DNA from 3 places in the Rahnella variigena genome. Region 2 is predicted to be linked to each of the others. Evidence: predicted binding sites of a transcription regulator. Region 2 holds the regulator's gene; each other region holds the start of a gene.

What was found. Region 2 encodes Fur, which represses iron uptake genes when iron is present. Its sites were predicted from a motif close to ATAATAATGAGAACNACTATCAA; they were not measured.
Region 1: a site for Fur is predicted at 2,328-2,350, ahead of exbB (tol-pal system-associated acyl-CoA thioesterase). Genes of this name have one in related genera too.
Region 3: a site for Fur is predicted at 1,320-1,342, ahead of ulaG (L-ascorbate 6-phosphate lactonase). Genes of this name have one in related genera too.

What each region holds. Positions count from the first base shown of each region.
Region 1 covers NZ_NSDJ01000001.1:65,423-69,771, reverse strand. The annotation lists gene CKQ54_RS00320 (TRAP transporter large permease) at 1-364, opposite strand, end outside; gene CKQ54_RS00315 (TRAP transporter small permease) at 377-889, opposite strand; gene CKQ54_RS00310 (TRAP transporter substrate-binding protein) at 946-1,923, opposite strand; gene exbB (tol-pal system-associated acyl-CoA thioesterase) at 2,445-3,371, shown strand; gene exbD (TonB system transport protein ExbD) at 3,381-3,815, shown strand; gene garD (galactarate dehydratase) at 3,887-4,349, opposite strand, start outside.
Region 2 covers NZ_NSDJ01000001.1:2,103,300-2,107,648, reverse strand. The annotation lists gene CKQ54_RS09700 (methyl-accepting chemotaxis protein) at 1-1,362, opposite strand, end outside; gene fldA (flavodoxin FldA) at 1,771-2,298, shown strand; gene fur (ferric iron uptake transcriptional regulator) at 2,612-3,067, shown strand; gene chiQ (ChiQ/YbfN family lipoprotein) at 3,251-3,592, opposite strand; gene chiP (chitoporin ChiP) at 3,606-4,349, opposite strand, start outside.
Region 3 covers NZ_NSDJ01000001.1:447,254-451,602, forward strand. The annotation lists gene ulaA (PTS ascorbate transporter subunit IIC) at 1-1,144, opposite strand, end outside; gene ulaG (L-ascorbate 6-phosphate lactonase) at 1,559-2,623, shown strand; gene ulaR (HTH-type transcriptional regulator UlaR) at 2,852-3,607, shown strand; gene glpE (thiosulfate sulfurtransferase GlpE) at 3,692-4,012, shown strand; gene CKQ54_RS02215 (trans-sulfuration enzyme family protein) at 4,200-4,349, shown strand, end outside.

The DNA.
Region 1 (4,349 bases), 2.0 Mb from region 2:
TCATCACCGAGCCGATCGACGCCGTGTCTGCTACCGAGGATCCGGAAATCGCGCCAAAAAAGGTCGAGGCTACGATATTCACCAGCGACAGTCCGCCGCGGATAAACCCGACAAAGATGTAGGCAAAACTGACCAGCCTGCGGGCGATCCCTCCTTCGGCCATGATCGCGCCCGCCAGAATAAAGAACGGTATAGCCAGCAGAGAGAACTTATTCACGCCGTTGGTCAGCTGGATCATCAGCGCTTCAAACGGCAGGTCAATCCACCAGGCTCCCGCCAGTGCGCTCAGCCCGACGGCGTAAGCGACCGGCACGCCAATCGCCAGCATCACCGCCAGCGTTAACAACAAGATTAATGCATCCATAACAGGCTCCGGTCAGGCGTCAGAATTGCCCAGCATCACTACAGGCCGCTGGTGCTGCGGGCCGGCAACGATCTGCTCAATGATGAATAACAGCGTCAGCGCAGAACCTATGGGCAACGGCAGATAGGTCTGTCCGGCGGTCAGCAGCGGGAATTCCGCCACCGGCTGTTGCCAGAGTTCGCTGCACAATTGCAGGCTGTACCAGAAAATAAACACGCTGATCGCCAGCATCATCAGGTCAGCCAGCAGGGCGGAGAATTTTTTCAGCGCAGGCGGCAGACGGTCGGTGACCATCGCCACCACAATGTGCGAACCGGCGCGGTAACTGACGGCGGCACCGATAAAGGTGAACGTCACCATGCACATAATCGCAATCGGCTCCGGCCACGACAGGGCGCTGTTCATCACGTAGCGGGCGAAGATCCCAACCGGGATCACCGCGACCATCAGCAGTAACGCAATACCGGCGAGCCACATCGCGCAGCGGTAAAGAATGTCCATCAGGGTGTGATAACTCGAGACCATAAATCCCCCGGCGAAAGATCATAAAGAGGCAGCCCGCAGGCTGCCGGAGTCAGGGTTTACTGAACGTCAGCGATTTGCTGCATCAGTTCCTGATGGTCTTTGCCGAATTCATCGCGCACGGATTGCGTGGCTTTGACATAAGTCGCAGGGTCGATCTCCTGGAATTTCACGCCGCCTGCTTTCATCGTTGCCAGCGCTTTCTCGTTATAGGCTTTCCACAGTTCGCGTTGCTCGTCCTGTGCTTCCTTCGCCAGTTTGAGGATTAACTGCTGGTCTTCCGGTTTCAGTTTGTCCCATTTCACTTTTGAATACAGGAACAGCTCCGGAATGATGAAGTGACGGCTGTAGGTGTAGTTTTTTACCACCGGCAGATAGTTGTGGGCGACAAACGTCGGTGGGTTGTTTTCGGTACCGTCGATAACCCCGGTCTGCATGCCGCTGAACACTTCACTGACGCCCATCGCCACCGGGTTTGCGCCCATGGCTTTCAGCGTCGCCAGTGCAATCGGGCTGCCTTGTACGCGGATTTTCATGCCGTGCAAATCTTCCGGTTTCACCACCGGCTCTTTGGTGATCAGGTTGCGCGTGCCGCCGTCCATCCAGCCGAGGAACACCAGACGGGAGTTCGGATTGTTGGTGATTTTGTCGCCGATTTCTTTGCCAATCTGACCGTCGAGCACTTTGTGCATGTGGTCTTCATCGCGGAATATATAGGGCAGGGTGAAGACGTTTATCTCCGGTAAAATCGAGGCAACCGGCGTCATCGATACGCGGATAATATCCAGCGCGCCAAGCTGTGCCTGTTCAATTTCCTGCTTTTCATCCCCCAGAACACCGCCCGGGAACGTTTTGATTTCGAGGCGTCCGTCCGTTTGCTTTTGCAGCTTTTCGCCCATGTGCTGAACGGCGACGACGTTCGGATAGCCTTGCGGATGCACATCGGCGGCCTTCAGCGTTTGTGCGGATACACCCGCGGTAAATAAGAGGGTCGCGGAACTCAGGCAAAGGCTGAGAAGTGCTTTTTGCATTTTCATCAGTTTGTCTCCAGGGTACTCAGTAAGGGAAAGATAAATGAGAGCAAGTGTTGATCAGAGCCAACGGAAGGTCCGGCCTGTTCATTATGAAATAGGTGTAAATAAGCTTTTAAATTATAGGGATACAAGACGTGCCGGTATGCGGTCTTCGCCTGAGTAAGCACCTTATCCTATTTTTTACTGCGCGGTATTTGAGCGTTATCACAAACTCGCAACAAATGTAAAAAGGTGTTACTTAATATTTAAAACGTTGTTTTGACTTAGATAGTGATGCTCAGGTGATTGATTTACCGCGTGATTTTTATAGAAACTGTGACGCAGGTTAAATTGTTCATCCCTTGTGCAAACACGAAAAACCTTGTCGTCTGTCAATGACACGCCAGCCTCCAGGCGCGACAATGTAAATAATAATGAGAACGACTATCAATTAGGCCTTTTTCTTTGATATCATTCGGCGTTATTCATTCCTTCTACACACTGATTCTGGCTGGAGGCGACGCGTGAAAACGGCTCGCAATAAGATGAAAGAGGCGACCTCATTACTGATGTCGTTGATGTTGGTTGCTGGCTTAAGCGGCAACGCGATGGCTGCACCTGCGACGCCGGCTGGACAAGCCGTCAATTCTGCAGCATCTCAACCGGCAGCGGCGGATGCCCCTGCACCGGCGACCAGTGATGCAACGCCAGCACCGGTAATGCAACCGGCCCCGACCGAAGCGACGCCTGTTATTCCTACCGATTTGTCTGTTATGGGCATGTATCATCACGCTGATGCGGTGGTGAAAACCGTCATGATTGGCCTGCTGCTGGCCTCTGTCGTCACCTGGGCGTTGCTGTTCAGCAAAGGTGCTGAAGTGTTCACTGGCAAACGCCGTATGCGCCGCGAATTTGATGCGCTGTCTTCTGTCCGTACACTGGATGAGGCCGCTGAACAGGCAGAAAGCTTCGCCGCCAGCAGCATCAGCGCGCAGATGATCCGCGATGCACAGAATGAGCTCGAGCTGTCAGCAGGTTCCACCGACAACAACGGGATTAAAGAGCGTACTGGTTTCCGCCTTGAGCGCCGCGTCAGCGCTGCCGGTCGTTACATGGGCCGTGGCAACGGTATTCTGGCGACTATCGGGGCAATCTCTCCGTTCGTCGGCCTTTTCGGTACTGTGTGGGGCATCATGAACAGCTTCATCGGTATCGCGCAAACGCAAACCACTAACCTGGCTGTCGTGGCACCGGGCATCGCAGAAGCCTTGCTGGCGACCGCTGTCGGTCTGGTTGCAGCGATTCCTGCCGTAGTTATCTACAATATTTTCGCCCGTACCATTACCTCTTACCGTCATCAGGTTGGCGATGTAGCGGCGCAGATTATTCTGTTGCAGGGTCGTGATTTGGATCTGGCTGCCAGCAAAGGCGATGCGCCACGCGGTCAGACAGGTCAGTTACGCGTAGGGTAAGAACAGATTATGGCTATTCGGTTAAACGACGATATCGACGAAAGCGGTGAAATGCATGACATCAACGTCACGCCTTTCATCGACGTCATGCTGGTATTGCTGATCATCTTCATGGTGGCCGCGCCGCTGGCGACCGTGGATGTGCGGGTTGATTTACCCGCCTCTACGGCGAAACAGCAGCCGCGTCCGGAGAAACCGATCTTCCTGTCGGTGAAAGCAGACAAACAGCTGTTCCTCGGCGACACGCCGGTCAACAGCGATAATCTGACCTCGATGCTGGATCAACGTACTCAGGGCAATAAGCAGAGCACGATTTTCTTCCGTGCGGATAAGACAGTGGATTACGAAACGCTGATGAAAGTGATGGATAACCTGCGTAAAGCCGGTTACCTGAAAGTCGGACTGGTTGGCGCTGAACAAACCGGTACCGCTGCGGCGCAGTAAGTTTTCCTCCCGATCAGACGCACAAAAAAGGCCAGCGATGCTGGCCTTTCGTTTATCTGTAAAACCGAAACTCAGGTCACCGGCGCCGGGTTAAACACCGCCAGCGCATTATGGATGCCCCAGGTGTCTGACCAGGTTTTCTTGCGCCCGCTGGCGATATCGAGAATGAAGTGGAACAACTCCCAGCCCACATCTTCGATAGTCGCGTCGCCGGTCGCAATCGTACCGGCGTTGATGTCCATCAGATCGTGCCAGCGGTTAGCCAGCGTGGTGCGGGTCGCCATTTTAATCACCGGCACCGCCAGCAGGCCGTAAGGCGTACCGCGTCCGGTGGTAAAGACCTGCACGGTAATCCCGGATGCCAGTTGCTGTGTTCCGCAGACAAAATCACTGGCAGGCGTGGCAGCGTAGATCAGGCCTTTTTTGGTCGGACGCTGACCCGGAGACAATACTTCTGAAATTGCGCTGGTGCCAGATTTTGCAATCGAGCCGAGCGCTTTTTCCACCACGTTGGCCAGACCGCCTTTTTTGTTA
Region 2 (4,349 bases):
GATATCCGTGACATGCGTAATTGAGCGCACCACTTCATTCATCGTCAGACCGGCGTTTTCAACCAGTTTAGAACCGCTGTCGACGCGGGAAACCGATTCGCTGATCAGGGATTCGATTTCTTTCGCCGCCTGGGCGCTGCGCTGTGCCAGATTGCGCACTTCGCTGGCGACCACCGCAAATCCACGCCCCTGTTCGCCCGCACGTGCGGCTTCAACTGCGGCGTTCAGCGCCAGAATGTTGGTCTGGAAAGCTATGCTGTTGATGACCGACGTAATTTCAGCAATTTTCTTTGAGCTGCCGGAAATGTCTTTCATGGTACTGACCACGTCCGCCACAATATTTCCGCCCTTCTGCGCTGTGCCGGAGGCTTCAATCACCAGCTGGCTGGCGTGATGTGCGTTATCGGCATTGTGTTTCACCGTCGCTGTCAGTTCTTCCATGCTGGCTGCAGTTTCTTCCAGAGCAGAAGCCTGTTCTTCGGTACGCGAAGACAAGTCATTATTCCCTGCTGAAATTTCCGATGCGCCCTGATAGATATGGTTAGTACAGTTACGGATCGTCTGCACCGTATTCACCAGACTCGCCTGCATCACATTCAGCAGCGGGATCAGTTTACCGGCGCAGTTTTTACCGAACTCTTCCATATACTGCGTCAGGTCACCGCTGGCGATCACCGCGAACTGATCGCGGATTTTATCCAGCGGTTTCACCAGCGCCATCACCAGATAGCGGTCGGTCAGCAGCAACAGGAGCAAACCAATACCAAATGCGCTCAGCTGGATCACTTTGCTCATGTAGGTCAGATGATTGGATTCATTTTGTGCGGCCTGAAAATCAACTGAAATCTGGCTGCTGACTTTTTCCATTGATGAACCAAAAGTGCGGCTCAGCGCCGGAACCGTGGTGTTGGCTAACTGGTTATAGGTGTCGATATTCTTACTGCTGGCAGCATTGAATAACGGCGTAACGCCCTGTGTCAGCAGGTTTTCCCAGCTGGTCTGCAGTTCCTGAATGGCTGATTCTTCCAGGCCCGGATGGGGTACTGATTTAAAATCAGCCAGCGCCTGAGTCAGTCCATCAAGAGATTGTTTGGCGCTGTCAAAAATTTCAGGGCCCTTTGACGGGTCAGCCTGAAGCTGTGCAACCGCACGACTCAGACGCGTCACGGTACGGAAATACTGATCGTTACCTTTGCTGATCAGCGTCATGTTGTTGACCAGTTCGGTACTGTTCCTGGTATTTTGCGTTAATGTGCCAAGTGATGTGACGGTATAAAGGGAAACACCGGCCCACATCACGCAGAAGATGCCAAGAATGGTTAATAAAGCGGCCCTGATGGTAATATTTTTTAAAAACTGCACGATATGCCTCTCTCGAAACAGGACTGTTTCTGGTCTGAGGATTGACGGGGATGCGGAGAATCAAAACAGGTAACCAGCAGGCTTACGCCCCCGGACATGTTTGAACACCTCTCCGGGCATCGATTTCTTTATTATGTTGAGATTGCTCTCGCATCATCTATCGGCGGGACATGCGTAAACTTAAGGAAGGAGCCGGTTTATTTCTTCACTTTGCTTATGACCTCAGGAACCCTGTGGTTGATAAGCACACGATGGCGATAACACTTTAAAATATTGCCCGATAAACTTATTCCCCAGTTAAGAAGGCGAGCAGAAGCATATTCTCCGCCTCGCGAGTTTGTTATCATCTTCGCTATTATTGCCTGCAATGCAGGGCACTTCATTTAGAACAAGAGGTTAGATAATCTTATGGCCGTTGTAGGTATCTTCTTTGGATCCGATACAGGTAACACCGAAAACATCGCTAAAATGATCCAGAAACAATTGGGTAAAGATGTGGCTGAGGTGCATGACATTGCGAAGAGCAGCAAAGAGGATCTGGAAAAATTCGATATTTTGCTGATCGGAATTCCAACCTGGTATTACGGTGAAGCGCAGTGTGACTGGGATGACTTTTTCCCGTCGCTCGAAGAGATAGATTTCGAAGGTAAGCTGGTTGCCCTGTTTGGCTGCGGCGATCAGGAAGACTATGCCGAGTATTTCTGCGATGCACTGGGTACCGTGCGCGATATCATTGAGCCACGCGGCGCAGTGATTGTCGGACACTGGCCAACTGAAGGTTACCACTTTGAAGCATCCAAAGGCCTGGCAGATGATAAGCACTTCATCGGACTGGCAATTGACGAAGACCGTCAGCCGGAACTGACCGCTGAACGTGTTGATGCGTGGGTGAAACAGATCACAGAAGAACTCAGCCTTTCAGAAATTATCGGCTAAAACCCTGTTGGCCCTGAGGATTTATTCTACAATTGAAGGGCCAAACTATTACTGAAATTAACAATTTAACCGCTACAAAATTGTAACTTTCGGTCGTATCAAGGTACACTGAGTTCATCTGTTTTTTCTATCGATCAAGTCGTTGCATTATTAGTGTGACAGGCAATTTGTGATCTTTATTAACAGGCTGTCGTTTACGAGAATGGGCACACTTCCCTTAAACGAAGAACAGTAAACGAACAATTTTGTGCCGCCGATGCCACAGGCTGCATGCCTCAACTTGATTAGCACATAGTAACAGGACTGAATCCGCATGACTGACAACAACACCGCACTGAAGAAAGCCGGCTTAAAAGTCACGCTTCCGCGCCTCAAAATCCTGGAAGTGCTGCAAGCGCCGGAAGGTCATCACGTTAGTGCGGAAGATCTGTACAAGCAACTGATTGATATGGGCGAAGAAATTGGTCTGGCCACGGTATACCGTGTTCTGAACCAGTTTGATGATGCTGGTATCGTCACCCGTCATAACTTCGAAGGCGGCAAGTCCGTATTCGAACTGACTCAGCAACATCACCACGATCACCTGATCTGCCTGGATTGCGGTCGTGTGATTGAATTCCGTGACGAATATATTGAAGGTCGTCAGCGTGAGATTGCTAAAAAACATGGCATCAAACTGACCAACCACAGTCTGTACCTGTACGGTCACTGTGAAGCAGGCGACTGCCGTGAAGATGAATCTTTGCACAATGACAAACCTGCGCATTAATTTGCACAGCTTCGATTGTCGCAAATGTTCTAAATAAACTAACCGCTGGAAAGCGGTTTTTTTATGCCTGTGCTTCACCCCGAACACAGACGCCGCTTGCCGACGTAAAAAACCCCGGCAAGCCGGGGTTTCGCTTTTGATAATGATGTTTTTGCCAGCTAAGGCTTTTACAAAAATCTGCTATTAGTTCGCCATTGCAGGCGCGTTATTGGATGTGATTTCCTGCCAGATTTTACCGCAATCCGCCGCATATGCCTGACCATCACCGGTTTTGCGCGCCGTCAGACAGCGCTGGTAATCCAGCACGCGAACTGTTTCCTGTTCCGCAAATTTCTGGTGTGCTTTTTCCTGTTTCAGCTTGTTCAGCAACACCTGACAGGTCGCCAGTTTGTCCGGATTACCTTCTGAAGAGTTAATACAGGTGCGGTAGTCTTCACGCGTTTGCGAAATCTGTGCCTGATCGGCGGTAGGCGCACAGCCTGCCAGCAGAACAGCCGATACCGCCATCATCAGTAATTTATTCATCGACATAACGACCTCAGAAAATAGTGAATGGAGCAATAACGATGAATTTCACGTCTTTTTCATCCTGGAATATGTTGCCGTAACCCCCGCCCCAGCTCGGAATATCCGAGTGGTTGTCGTACTGGGTGTAATGCAGTTTGAACAGTGTCCCCTTCGCGCGGCCTTCCTGAATGGTGTAAAGCGCATCCAGGCTCCAGGCGCTCTCTTTCAGACGCTGGCTCTGGTCATAAGCGGCGTTGGTACTCGGTTTGGCGTCCCACGCGTAAACGTAAGAACCCCCGACGGCAAAGCCCGGCAGATCCCATTTCGCCAGATCGTAAAGTACGCCGGCGTACACCGCTTTCTCGCCGTTGGCGTTGAAGTCCGAACGGTTATCCCACCACACGTCAAGACGACCGTTGGAGGAGGAATACGTCGGGGTCATACGTTGCAGGAAGTAGCCCTGATTACCTTCCGCTTTGACCATCGTACCTTCCAGCCGCCAGTTAAACTGACCGGTGGTGTAACCGAAAGTCAGCGCCTGCAACCAGGCCATCCCGTCATACAAGCTGTTCGGATCGTTCTTATTGCTGATGCGATCTTCCGCACCGTAGAACTGGTAGCTGGTGGTCAGCGGATTGCCCATCAGATCGATTTTGTAAGACGCTTTGGCAAAATACTGATCGACGTAACTTTCAGCCTGACCAAAAGCGCCTTCCAGCACAAAGTCGTTTTTGAAGTCGTATTTCGCTCCAAGAGAGTGGATGTATGAAACGCC
Region 3 (4,349 bases), 1.7 Mb from region 2:
TCAGCGCCGCGCGCCAGCCACCGAAGTGGTTGGCAAACACGCCGATGGTAGCGTTGGAGAAGAACATCGGGATAAAGCCGGGAATGATCATGATGGAAGAGCCCATGCCAAACAGAATGGCGACGGCAATCAGCTGGCCGATGGTGCCCCACATAAAGCCCCAGACCACGGCGTTCGGCGCAAAGCTGTAGATAGCCGCGCAGTCGATGGCCAGAACGGCACCGGGAATTAATCGCTGGGAGATGCCGTTAAAGGCTTCGGTCAGTTCAGCGACGAACATGCGCACGCCCTGAATGATGATGAAAATCGCCACCGCAAACATCAGACCGGTTTGCAGGATGTAAATCGTCCAGTGAGTTTTTCCGGCCATTTGTTGCAGCGTATCGAGGCCAAAAGAGCACAGAATAATGCCGAAGAATACGGTCATCACGATGGCAGTAGAGACGATATTGTCGTGGAAGATATTCAGCCAGCCCGGCAGTTTAAGGTTTTCTACACTGTCTTCTTTTTTACCGAGATACGGCGCGACCTTACAGGCAATCCACGAGGCGAATTGCTGCTGATGACCAATCGAGAAGCCGCTGTTTTCGGTCACGGCCTGCGTCGGTTTGTACATCATGTTCGAGGTGATTCCCCAGTACAGCGACACCAGAATTGCGGTTGACCAGATGGTCGTCCACATCGGGTAGCCCATGATGAAGAAGAACACCGCAATCAGCCCCGCCTGCTGAAACATAATGTGGCCGGTCAGCATGATGGTGCGAATGCCGGTAATGCGGCGGAACACCACCATCAGAATATTCAGCGCCAGCGCGATCAGCACCGCATATCCGACCCAGCTGTAGGCCTCGCCCATGCGCTCAACCGTGGCCATCATCGACGCATAGGTGTCTGATATTGCGCCGTTAATGCCATACACTTCTGAAAGTTTTGCCACCACCGGTTTAAAGGTACCGGTCAGAATGCCGGATCCTGCCTGCAGTAACATAAAGCCGATAATGGTTTTGATGGTGCCCTTGATGATCACCGTCGCGCTCTTCCTGAGCAGGATGTAACCGAGCATGGTCACAAGCCCCAACAGCAACGGCGCGTTGGTCATAACCTGATTAAAAAATACGGTGAAGATGGTGTAGAGGAATTCCATAAGACTCTCCGTCTGACCTTGTTTGATCTCTTCAGCACGTTTGTATAGCAAACTCCGCGCTAAACAGTGAGGGACAGATGCACTCTAATGCTCACATCGAATCAGATAAAGATTCATAATGATTATTTGTGAGCAGTCTCGCAAGATATCGTCATGATGTGTCATTGCCACCGCAATGAAAATTCTTATATTTATTATGCATTTCAATACGATAAGCATTTAAACAAAAACGGATATCCTGCTAAATCCATACATCTTCATCCCCTCCTGTCGCTATCCCCGCTGAGAAACACATCCTGAAAATCATTGTCATGATGAGTTTTCGATGATAACTTTCTCACAAACAAATCATATATAATCATTAAATGATTCATTATGACGCTACTTCAAAGCCAACTCAGATGAGGGAATACCATGAGCAAAGTAGAAACGATCAGCCGCGAGTCCTGGATCCTCAGCACTTTTCCGGAATGGGGCACCTGGTTAAACGAAGAAATCGAGCAGGAAAAGGTCGCGCCGGGCACCTTCGCCATGTGGTGGCTGGGCTGTACGGGGATCTGGCTGAAGTCTGAGGGTGGAGCCAATATCTGCGTCGATTTATGGTGCGGCGTGGGCAAGCAGAATCACAGCAGTCCGCTGATGAAAACCGGCCACCAGATGCAGCGCATGGCCGGTGTGAAGAAGCTCCAGCCGAATCTGCGCACCACGCCGTTCGTTCTCGATCCCTTTGCGATCAGGGAGATCGACGCGGTGTTGTCCACCCACGATCATAACGATCATATCGATGTGAACGTGGCCGCCGCTGTCATGCAAAACTGTTCTTCTGAAGTCCCGTTCATCGGCCCGCAAACCTGCGTGGATTTGTGGATGAGCTGGGGCGTGCCTGCCAGCCGCTGTATCGTGATGACGCCGGGCAAAGTGATACGGATCAAAGACGTGGAAATTCACGCTCTGGATTCCTTCGACCGCACGGTGCTGATTACCCTGCCCGCAAACCAGAAAGCCGCCGGCGTATTGCCGGATATGATGGATCAGCGTGCGGTGAATTATCTGTTCAAAACGCCGGGCGGAAACCTGTATCACAGCGGCGATTCGCACTATTCCAACTACTACGCCAAACACGGCAACGAGTATCAGATTGACGTGGCGCTCGGCTCTTATGGCGAGAACCCGCGCGGCGTGACCGACAAAATGACCAGCGTGGATATGCTGCGCATGGCGGAATCCCTGAACACCAAAGTCGTTATTCCGTTCCACCACGACATCTGGTCGAATTTCCAGGCCGATCCGCAGGAAATCCGTGTGCTGTGGGAGATGAAAAAAGATCGCCTGAAATACGGCTTCAAACCGTTTATCTGGCAGGTTGGCGGTAAATTCACGTATCCGGATGATAAGGATAACTTCGAGTATCACTATCCGCGTGGCTTTGACGACTGCTTTACGACAGAAACCGACCTGCCGTTTAAATCCTTCTTATAAATACCCGTCATACTTCAAGTTGCAGATGCGTTGACTGCGCTCACTCCCCCCGGTCACTTAGTTAACTAAGCTCCCGGGGCTTCCTGAGCTTGTCGCCTTGCTGCAACTCGAATTATTTAGGGTATTGATTGAGGCCGATTAATTTGCGTCTTCATAAACAATGCATTTCGCATTACTGCTCGTTTATAATCATGGAATAATCATTTAACGATTTTGCCCGGAGCCACCATGACTGAGCCACAACGCCACAATGCTATTCTCGATCTGCTGCAACGTCAGGGGCAGATTTCCGTCGCTGATGTGATTGATCAGTTTGATATTTCACCCGCTACGGCGCGTCGTGACATCACCAAGCTCAACGAACTGGGCAAACTGCGTAAAGTGCGTAATGGGGCGGAAGCCGTGAATCAGCCGCGTCAGAACTGGACGCCGCTGAACATCCATCAGACGCACAATCTCAATGAGAAAATGCGCATCGCCAAAGCGGCTGCCGGACTGTGCCAGCCGGGTGAAAGTGTGGTGATTAACTGCGGGTCGACGGCGTTTTTGCTGGGGCGCGAAATGTGCGGGAAAGACATTCAGGTCATCACCAATTATCTGCCGCTGGCCAATTATCTGATTGAGCAGGAACACGACAGCGTGGTGATCATGGGCGGTCAGTACAATAAAAGTCAGTCAATTACCCTGGCGCCACAGGACGGCGACGCCAGCCTGTATGCCGGGCACTGGATGTTCACCAGCGGCGCAGGACTGACCACTGACGGCCTGTATAAAACCGACATGCTGACGGCGATGGCCGAGCAGAAGATGCTGAATTATGTCGGAAAACTGGCGGCACTGGTCGACAGCAGCAAAATCGGCCAACGTGCAGGTATGCTGTTCAGCCGCACCGAGCAAATCGATGTGCTGATCACCGGCAAAGAAGCCAACAGTGAAATCATCGAACAATTACGCCAGAAAGGTGTGCAGGTGATCCTCGTTTAATGCTTAACCCTGCTTTTCGTCTGGTCTTAGTCGCGCAATTATTGGGTAGAATAGCGGCATAACCTTTTATGAGGCACGACCAGAATGGAACAATTTGAAGCAATCAGCGTTGAACAAGCGCATACCCGCCTGACTTCAGGCGAAGCCGTGATGGTCGATATCCGCGACCCGCAAAGCTTCGGCGCAGCACATGCCCCGGGCGCTTATCACCTGAGCAACGACAGCCTGCCCGCCTTTATTCAGCAGGCCGATGCCAAAACGCCGGTACTGGTGATGTGCTATCACGGCATCAGCAGCCGTGGCGCCGCGCAATTCCTGATTTCTCAGGGTTTCGAGTCGGTGTACAGCGTTGACGGCGGTTTCGAAGCCTGGTCAAAAACCTTCCCGCAAGATATCGAAGCCTGATCCCACCTTTATTTGCCTCCGGCGCAGGCTATAGTCTTTATTAACTGGGTCTTTATAAACCGGGTCGTTTTAACCCAGGTCTTTATAACCAGGCTAATGAGTTTGCGCCGAAAATGTTCTTAAGCTGAAAAAGCTACCTTTCTCCAGTGTTGATATAATTTCTGCCTACTATCGACAGGATTCCAAGATGAAACATCTGAACACTTCACGTTCTTTAGGGATGCGTACGCTCGCCGTTCATGGCGGACAGCAGCCCGATGCCCTGACCGGCGCGATTGCGACACCTATCACCGCCGCATCGGCATTTTCGTACCCGGACTTTGACAGCGGCGCACGT